Linked DNA regions of Piscinibacter gummiphilus. The protein of the gene in region 2 interacts with the protein of the main gene of each other region in a pairwise test. Links are inferred from orthologs where the notes say so. Each region holds a gene or a part of one and is shown on either strand. Other genes may lie near its edges.

Evidence for each region. Proteins that work in one complex are often made in the same cells at the same time.
Region 1: the proteins of grpE (region 2) and groL interact in binary tests that used the Escherichia coli proteins (3 or more experiments, as listed by UniProt). The link is inferred for Piscinibacter gummiphilus from one-to-one orthologs.

What each region holds. Positions count from the first base shown.
Region 1 is NZ_CP015118.1:5,500,583-5,506,087, reverse strand. The notes cover bases 2,509-5,505. They hold groL (chaperonin GroEL), read right to left. Parts: upstream 4,834-5,505; coding sequence 3,184-4,833; downstream 2,509-3,183. Other genes in these bases: groES (co-chaperone GroES), read right to left, coding at 4,867-5,157; A4W93_RS25140 (DUF1631 family protein), read right to left, coding at 2,509-3,044. Also shown: yihA (ribosome biogenesis GTP-binding protein YihA/YsxC), read left to right, coding at 1-17; A4W93_RS25145 (alpha/beta fold hydrolase), read left to right, coding at 14-916; more of A4W93_RS25140, read right to left, coding at 927-2,508.
Region 2 is NZ_CP015118.1:3,007,317-3,010,145, forward strand. It holds grpE (nucleotide exchange factor GrpE), read right to left. Parts: upstream 1,750-2,829; coding sequence 1,252-1,749; downstream 1-1,251. Other genes in the region: dnaK (molecular chaperone DnaK), read right to left, coding at 1-1,143; A4W93_RS13465 (RNA-binding S4 domain-containing protein), read right to left, coding at 1,905-2,324; hemH (ferrochelatase), read right to left, coding at 2,327-2,829. UniProt on the Escherichia coli protein: Participates actively in the response to hyperosmotic and heat shock by preventing the aggregation of stress-denatured proteins, in association with DnaK and GrpE. It is the nucleotide exchange factor for DnaK and may function as a thermosensor.

The sequences.
Region 1 (5,505 bases), 2.5 Mb from region 2 along the record:
AAACCCCGACGCCATGACCATCACCGTCCAGGACATCACGTTGCCCCACGGCATCACCCTCAGCTGCCGGGTGACCGGCCCGGAGGACGCACCGGTGCTGATGTTCCTGCACGGTTTCCCCGAGGCGGCGTTCGTCTGGGACCCGCTGCTGGAACACTTCGCCGGCCGCTACCGCTGCGTGGCGCCGAATCTGCGGGGCTACGAGCGCTCGTCGACCCCGGCCGGCGTGGAGCCTTACCGGGCCAAGCACCTGATCGGCGACATCCGGGCCCTCGTCGGGGCCTTCGGAGGCCGGCTCGCCGCACTGGTCGCGCACGACTGGGGTGGTGCGGTCGCCTGGACCTTCACCGCCGCGTTCCCGGCCCTCGTCGAGCGCCTGTTCATCGTCAATTCGCCGCACCCCGCGGTGTTCCTGCGTGAGTTGCTGGGCAACCCCGTGCAGCAGGCGGCCAGCGCCTACATGAACGACTTCAACGAGCCGGGTTCGGAAGACCGGCTCGCCGCCGACGATTTCGCGATGCTGTGGCACCTGTTCGACCGCAGCGGGGCCACCGACCCGGACCACCCGGGCGGTGGCTGGCTCACCGACGAGGTCCGTGCGCAGTACCGCGCCGTGTGGTCGGTCGGGCTGACAGGACCGGTGAACTACTACCGGGCGTCGCCGCTGCGCCCCCCCACCGGGCCCGACTCGGCAGTGCGCAGCGTGGTGTTCCCGCCCGAGGCCGTGACGATCCGGGTGCCGGTGCACGTGGTGTGGGGCGAGGCCGACCGCGCGCTGCCGCCGTCGCTGCTCGACGGGCTCGAGGCCTTCGTGCCCGACCTCACCGTGGTGCGCATCCCGGGCGCCACCCACTGGATCGTGCACGAGATGCCCGGCCGCATCGCGGCCGAGATCGAGACGGCGCTGGCGCGCTGACCGGCGGCGCTCAGGCGCCCGGCGTGTCGATGCGGCGCAACAGGGCGTCGACGGCGCGCTGCACCAGCGCGTTCGCGCTGATGTCCTCGACGAGGTCGGCCTTGCGCAGCCGCTCCAGCGCACGCTGGGTGACGGAGTGCGTGCGGCCCGCCGCCTCGCCGGCGTAGACGAAGTACGTGCCGCGCGGGCTGCGCCACAGCAGCTGGGCCTGCGTCCAGCGGCCGTTCAGGAAGATGCGCTGGCGCGTGCCTGGCGACACCTGGGTCACCCAGTCGGCCGGGTCTTCCTTGGAGACCGGCGAGGTCTCGGTCATCAGCGCCGCGGGCACCGTGTCCATGGAGGCCAGGTCGATCAGCGAGTCGCCGAAGCCCGGGCCGTCGTCATCCGGTGCCGTCACTTCCTCGCGCAGGCGGCGCACGATTTCTTCCGGCGTCAGCGCCGCTTCCGGCGTGGCACCCGCACGCGGGCCGGGGCGCAGCGCCTCGGTGTGCACGGTGACGAGGTCGTCGAGCACGGCCTGGCGTTCGGCGGCGGGCAGGTCGATGGCGGCCATGCCGGCGCGCAGCTTCTGCAGCATGCCGGGCAGCACGGCCAGCAGCCGCTGGCGGCTCTGGGGCTGGTCGGGCGGCTGGAGGCTCCAGACGAGTTCGTCGAGCACCTTCACGTAGCCGGAGGTGATGTCGGACGTGTCGCCGTGCTGCAGCATCGACGTGGCGAGCACCTTGGCCCAGGCGCCCGTGATGAAGCGGCGGATGACCGGGGTGGTGCGCACCGGCGCGAGCTGCTCCGACAGGCGCGCCGAGATCTGCTGTTGCAGCTGGTCGGACTGCTCCGCGCGCAGCAGCGTCTCGATGGCCGAGCGGGCGGCGTCCTGCTGCTGGTGCAACTGGTCGTCGAGGAAGGCGTCGAGCTGGGACAGCGCGCGCACGTACTGCTCGGCGTCCTGGCGCGGGCGGGCGGTGAGGTCGCCGATCAGGCTGTCGGTGCACCCGAGCAGCGACACGAGGCGGGGGTCGCCCGGGTTCGGGTAGCTGGACGCGGCGTTCACGATGCGGGCCATGAACACCCACACCGGGTGCTCGTGGCGGTCGAGCATGTCGGGGTCGTTCAGCGCGATGCGCAGCGCCGGCACCTGCAGCCGGCCCAGCTGCGAGCGCAGCACGGGGTTCAGCCCGGGGTCGGACACGATCACCTCGAACAGGCGGGCGATCAGCTCGATGATCTGGCGCTCGACCGACGCGCCGGTGTTGGCCAGCAGCGATGCGCGGTGCTCCAGCAGCTTCGGCGCCGGCGCCGTGGTGCCGGACACCGTGGGCATGCGGCTCAGCAGTGCCTCGACCCGCGACAGCGCGTTGTCGAGTTCACCGGGCGCCGCCGTGGTGGCCGGGCCTTCGGGCATCGTGCGGCGAAGGGCTTCGAGCGCGCCGGGCTGGGTCACGTTGACCTCGGGCGGGGCCTTGACGCCCACGCCGGGGGCGAACACGACGGTGCGGTAGATGCTGGGCGTGACCCCCTTGCGCTCCAGCCTCGACGAGGCCGCGGCCCAGGCCTTCTTCAGCAGCGGGGCGATGGCCGTGGCCGACAGGCGCAGCAGCAGCGCCTGCTGCACCGGCAGGACGGGCAGGGCCTCCGAGGCCTCCGCCAGCGCCTTCGCGTAGACGCGGGGGCGCATCGGGTTCGACTCGGCGGTGACGTGTTCCTGGCCGCGCAGCGTGGACGTGAACGTCTGCAGTTCGCGCAGCTCCCATTCGGCGGCGGTGTCGATCTCCTGGATGGCGCGCGAGAGCCCGATCTCGGACTCGACCCGCGTCTCGTCCATCAGGTGCAGGCCGCCCAGCCCGCTGGAGGCCAGGGACATGCCGCTGGCGGTGTCGTCCGTGGGGTTCAGTTCCGCGACGACCGCATCGCGCAGTGCGTCGACGAAGCGGCGCTGGAACGTGACCTGGTGCTGGGCCAGGGCCTGGGCGAGGTCGAAGTGGTGCTGGCGCTCGGCTGCGGCCAGCATGCCGTCGCCGGATTGGCGCAGCTGGCTCTGGATGGTCGCGAGCGTGCGGGCGATCAGGTCGGCCGACTGGCCGAGTTCGGCGTCGACGAAGGATTGGAGCAGGGGGGGGACTACGGTCGCCATCGACGCCATTATGCGGCGGTGGCAAAAAGGCGTTGGTGACGAAATGCGCCGTGTTCGGCCCGTAAAAAAGGGCTGCCGAAGCAGCCCTTTTCGATGTGCGCGAGGCAACTGGCCGGACCGGAGGGGTCCGGCCGGGACATCACATGTCCATGCCCATGCCGCCCATGCCACCCATGCCACCGCCCATGCCGCCGGCGGCCGGAGCGTCGTCCTTCGGGGACTCGGCGACCATGGCTTCCGTGGTCAGCATCAGCGAAGCGACCGAAGCCGCGTTCTGCAGGGCCGTGCGGGTGACCTTCGTGGGATCCAGGATGCCCATTTCGATCATGTCGCCGTACGTGTCGTTGGCGGCGTTGAAGCCGTAGTTGCCCTTGCCGCCCAGGACGGCATTGACGACCACGCTGGCTTCGCCACCGGCGTTGGCGACGATCTCGCGCAGCGGTGCTTCGATGGCGCGCAGGACCAGCTTGATGCCGGCTTCCTGGTCGGGGTTGTCACCCTTGATGGCGCCAGCCGATTGCTTGGCGCGCAGCAGGGCCACGCCACCACCGGCCACGATGCCTTCTTCCACCGCCGCACGCGTGGCGTGCAGGGCGTCTTCGACGCGGGCCTTCTTTTCCTTCATTTCGACTTCGGTGGCAGCGCCGACCTTGATCACGGCAACACCGCCGGCCAGCTTGGCCACGCGCTCTTGCAGCTTCTCACGGTCGTAGTCGCTCGTGGCTTCCTCGATCTGCACGCGCACTTGCTTGACGCGGGCTTCGATGTCGGCAGCAGCGCCGGCACCGTCGATGATCGTGGTGTTTTCCTTGCCCACTTCGACGCGCTTGGCCTGGCCGAGGTCGGCCAGCGTGACCTTCTCGAGGGTCAGGCCGACTTCTTCGGCGATGACCTTGCCGCCCGTCAGGATGGCGATGTCTTCGAGCATGGCCTTGCGGCGGTCGCCGAAGCCAGGGGCCTTGACGGCGACAACCTTCAGGATGCCGCGGATCGTGTTGACCACCAGGGTCGCCAGCGCTTCGCCTTCGACTTCTTCAGCGATGATCAGCAGCGGACGGCCGGCCTTGGCCACTTGCTCCAGCACCGGCAGCAGGTCACGGATGTTGCTGATCTTCTTGTCGAAGAGCAGGACAAACGGGTTGTCCAGCAGCGCCGATTGCTTTTCCGGGTTGTTGATGAAGTACGGCGACAGGTAGCCGCGATCGAACTGCATGCCTTCGACGACGTCGAGTTCGCTGTCGAGCGACTTGCCGTCTTCGACGGTGATCACGCCTTCCTTGCCCACCTTGTCCATCGCGTCGGCGATGATCTTGCCGATGGATTCATCGCTGTTGGCCGAGATCGAGCCGACTTGAGCGATTTCCTTCGACGTGGTGGTGGCCTTCGAGGCCTTCTTCAGCTCGGCGACCAGGGCCGTGACGGCCTTGTCGATGCCGCGCTTCAGGTCCATCGGGTTCATGCCGGCGGCCACGTACTTCATGCCTTCGCGGACGATGGCTTGAGCCAGCACCGTGGCGGTCGTGGTGCCGTCACCGGCGTTGTCGCTGGTCTTGGAAGCGACTTCCTTGACCATCTGGGCGCCCATGTTCTGGAGCTTGTCCTTGAGCTCGACTTCCTTCGCGACCGACACACCGTCCTTCGTGACGGTGGGGGCGCCGAACGAACGCTCGAGCACCACGTTGCGGCCCTTCGGGCCCAGGGTCACCTTGACGGCGTTGGCGAGGATGTTCACGCCCTCGACCATGCGTGCGCGGGCTTCGCCGCCGAAGACAACGTCTTTTGCTGCCATGTTGATTTCTCCGAATTCTGTGGGGGCGGGGGATTACTTCTCGACGACGGCGAAGAGGTCTTCTTCGCGCATCACGAGCAGCTCGTCGCCGTCGACCTTGACGGTCTGGCCGCTGTACTTGCCGAACAGCACGCGGTCACCGACCTTGACGCTCAGGGCGACGAATTCGCCCTTGTCGTTGCGCTTGCCGGTGCCGATGGCGATGACTTCACCCTGGTCCGGCTTTTCAGCGGCGGCGTCGGGGATCACGATGCCGGAAGCGGTCTTGGTTTCTTGTTCCAGGCGCTTGACGACCACGCGGTCGTGCAACGGACGAAGTTTCATAGCATCTCCTTGATGACTCGGTATCGAACTTCTGCGGGGCAGAAATCGCTAGTTGGCGATCACTGACGAATCTCCAGCAGTCCGCATCGATGGGGTTCGGACCACTGTTGGCACTCGACCGGGTCGAGTGCTAGCAGAGCGGATTATAGGGAGCCGAGGTCGGCTGGCAAGACCCGGGCTGCTGGCTTCGGGCCAGAGCTTGCTGAAGTTGGGCCGGATGGGGTGGGTTCAAGTGCTGGGTTTGCAGCGGGACCCTCTGTCGGTTCTCAGTGAGTTTGGAATTTTTCTCACTAACAATGGAACTCACGGCCCCTGCGCGTGGGCAGTTGGCGGTTCTCACCAAGTCCT
Region 2 (2,829 bases):
CTGGCCCTGGATGGCCGCGCCCACGGCGACGGCTTCGTCCGGGTTGACGTCCTTGCGCGGCTCCTTGCCGAAGAACTCCTTGACCTTCTCCTGGACCTTGGGCATGCGGCTCATGCCACCGACGAGGATCACGTCGTCGATGTCGGCGGCCGAGATGCCGGCGTCCTTGATGGCCGTGCGGCACGGGGCGATGGTGCGCTCGATGAGCTCGTCCACCAGCGACTCGAGCTTCGCGCGGGTCAGCTTGATGTTCAGGTGCTTCGGACCGGAGGCGTCGGCCGTCACGTACGGCAGGTTGATGTCGGTCTGCGCGCTGTTCGACAGCTCGATCTTGGCCTTCTCGGCGGCTTCCTTCAGGCGCTGCAGGGCCAGCACGTCCTTGCTCAGGTCGACGCCCTGTTCCTTCTTGAACTCGGCGATGATGTAGTCGATCACGCGCTGGTCGAAGTCTTCGCCGCCCAGGAACGTGTCGCCGTTGGTGGACAGCACTTCGAATTGCTTCTCGCCGTCGACGTCGGCGATCTCGATGATGGACACGTCGAACGTGCCGCCGCCGAGGTCGTACACGGCGATCTTGCGGTCGCCCTTCTCGTTCTTGTCGAGGCCGAACGCCAGCGCCGCGGCGGTGGGTTCGTTGATGATGCGCTTGACGTCGAGGCCGGCGATGCGGCCCGCGTCCTTCGTGGCCTGGCGCTGGGCGTCGTTGAAGTACGCCGGCACCGTGATCACGGCTTCGGTCACGGCTTCCCCGAGGTAGTCCTCGGCGGTCTTCTTCATCTTGCGCAGCACTTCGGCGCTGACCTGCGGCGGGGCGAGCTTCTGGCCGCGCACTTCCACCCAGGCGTCGCCGTTGTCGGCGGCGGCGATGGTGTAGGGCATCAGGTCGATGTCCTTCTGCACTTCCTTCTCGGTGAACTTGCGGCCGATGAGGCGCTTCACCGCGTACAGCGTGTTCTTCGGGTTCGTGACGGCCTGGCGCTTGGCCGAGGCGCCGACGAGGATCTCGCCGTCTTCCTGGTACGCGATGATCGACGGCGTGGTGCGGGTACCTTCACTGTTCTCGATCACACGCGTGGTGTTGCCTTCCATGATCGCCACGCACGAGTTGGTGGTGCCGAGGTCGATGCCGATGATTTTTCCCATTTTTTCGCTCCTGCTAACTTTGAAATCTGATGAGTCCGAGGTGTGGATAACCCGGCTGTTTTCAAGGGGCCGTGCTTGTGGACGACCGCCTTTCCCTACGTTCTTGACTTACTTGGGTGCGGACACCGTGACCAGGGCCGGGCGCAGCACGCGGTCGGCGATCAGGTAGCCCTTCTGCAGCACGGTGACCACGGTGTTGGCGTCCTGCTCGGCGGGGACCACGCTGATGGCCTGGTGCTGGTGCGGATCGAACTTGGTGCCGGCGGGCGGGGCGATCTCGAGCACCTTGTTGCGTTCGAGCGCGGCCGACAGCTGGCGCAGCGTGGCGTGCACGCCTTCGAGCAGCTGCTCCGGCGTGGCGGCCTGGATCGCGATGGCGGCCTCGAGGCTGTCCTTCACGGGCAGCAGGCTGTCGGCGAACCCTTCGACCGCGAACTTGCGGGCCTTGGCGACCTCTTCCTCGGCGCGGCGGCGGATGTTTTCACCCTCGGCCTTGGCGCGCAGGTAGGCGTCGGACATTTCGGCCAGGCGGGTTTCCGCGTCGGGCACGGCCGACTCGACCGTCGCCTCGGGCGCGGGAGTGGCGCCAACGTCTTGATTTTCCATGGGATTTTCGGGATTCTGCATGTGGAGACCTCTACGACTCGTCCGCATCTGGGACCGGCCCGAGCGGTTTCAAGAGGGGAATGTGGGAATTTTTTCGGTGCCTTGCGGACCGGCCGGGAAGGGCGTATTCGCGCGCGCCACCCTCGAGGCAAACGCTATTCCTTGCTGGCGCTCCAGCGGTTCCAGTCCGCCAACTGGCGGCGGTCGCGTTTGGTGGGACGCCCCTGTTCGATGGACAGCGAGGGTTCCGGTGCCTCCCGCTGCCGCTGGGCCGCCTGTTCGCGCCGGACCACGCTCTCGGGCGTTTCCTCGTAGAGCGCCTGGGCGACGGGGGCGGGCCCGCGCTGGTGGCTCAGGCCCTTGACGACGATGGTGCGCACGACCGGGCCCTGCCGCACGTCGATGCGGTCGCCCAGGCGCACCTCGCGCGACGGCTTGGCATCCAGGTCGTTGACCTGGACCCGGCCCTTGCCGATCTCTTCCGTGGCCAGGCTGCGCGTCTTGTAGAAACGGGCGGCCCACAGCCACTTGTCGAGGCGGACGCCGGCGGAGGCCTTCGGGTCGGGGTGGCTCATGGTCAGGCGCGGGTGTCCCGGTCGGCTGCGCGCGGCAGGCGCTGCAGCGGGGTTTCGGGCGCGGGGGCGGGGCGGGTGTCCCAGCCCTGCAGGTGGCGCTCGGCCAGGGCCGTCAGTGCGCGCACCCAGTCGGTCCGGTCGTTCAGGCAGGGGATGTACCCGAACGTGGTGCCCCCGGCGTGCAGGAAGGCCTCGCGGGCCTCCTGGTTGATCTCCTCGAGGGTCTCGAGGTTGTCGCTGGTGAAGCCCGGGCACACCACGTCGACCCGGCGCACGCCCTGGCGCGCGAGGTTCGCGAGCGTGGGTTCGGTGTAGGGCTGCAGCCACTCGGCGCGGCCGAGGCGGCTCTGGAAGGTCACCACGTAGTCGTTCGCCGAGATGCCCAGGCGTTCGGCCAGCAGGTGGGCGGTGCGCAGGCACTCGCCGTGGTACGGGTCGCCGAGCGTGATGCTGCGCTTCGGGATGCCGTGGAAGCTCATGACGAGCTTCTCCGGGCGCCCCTCGG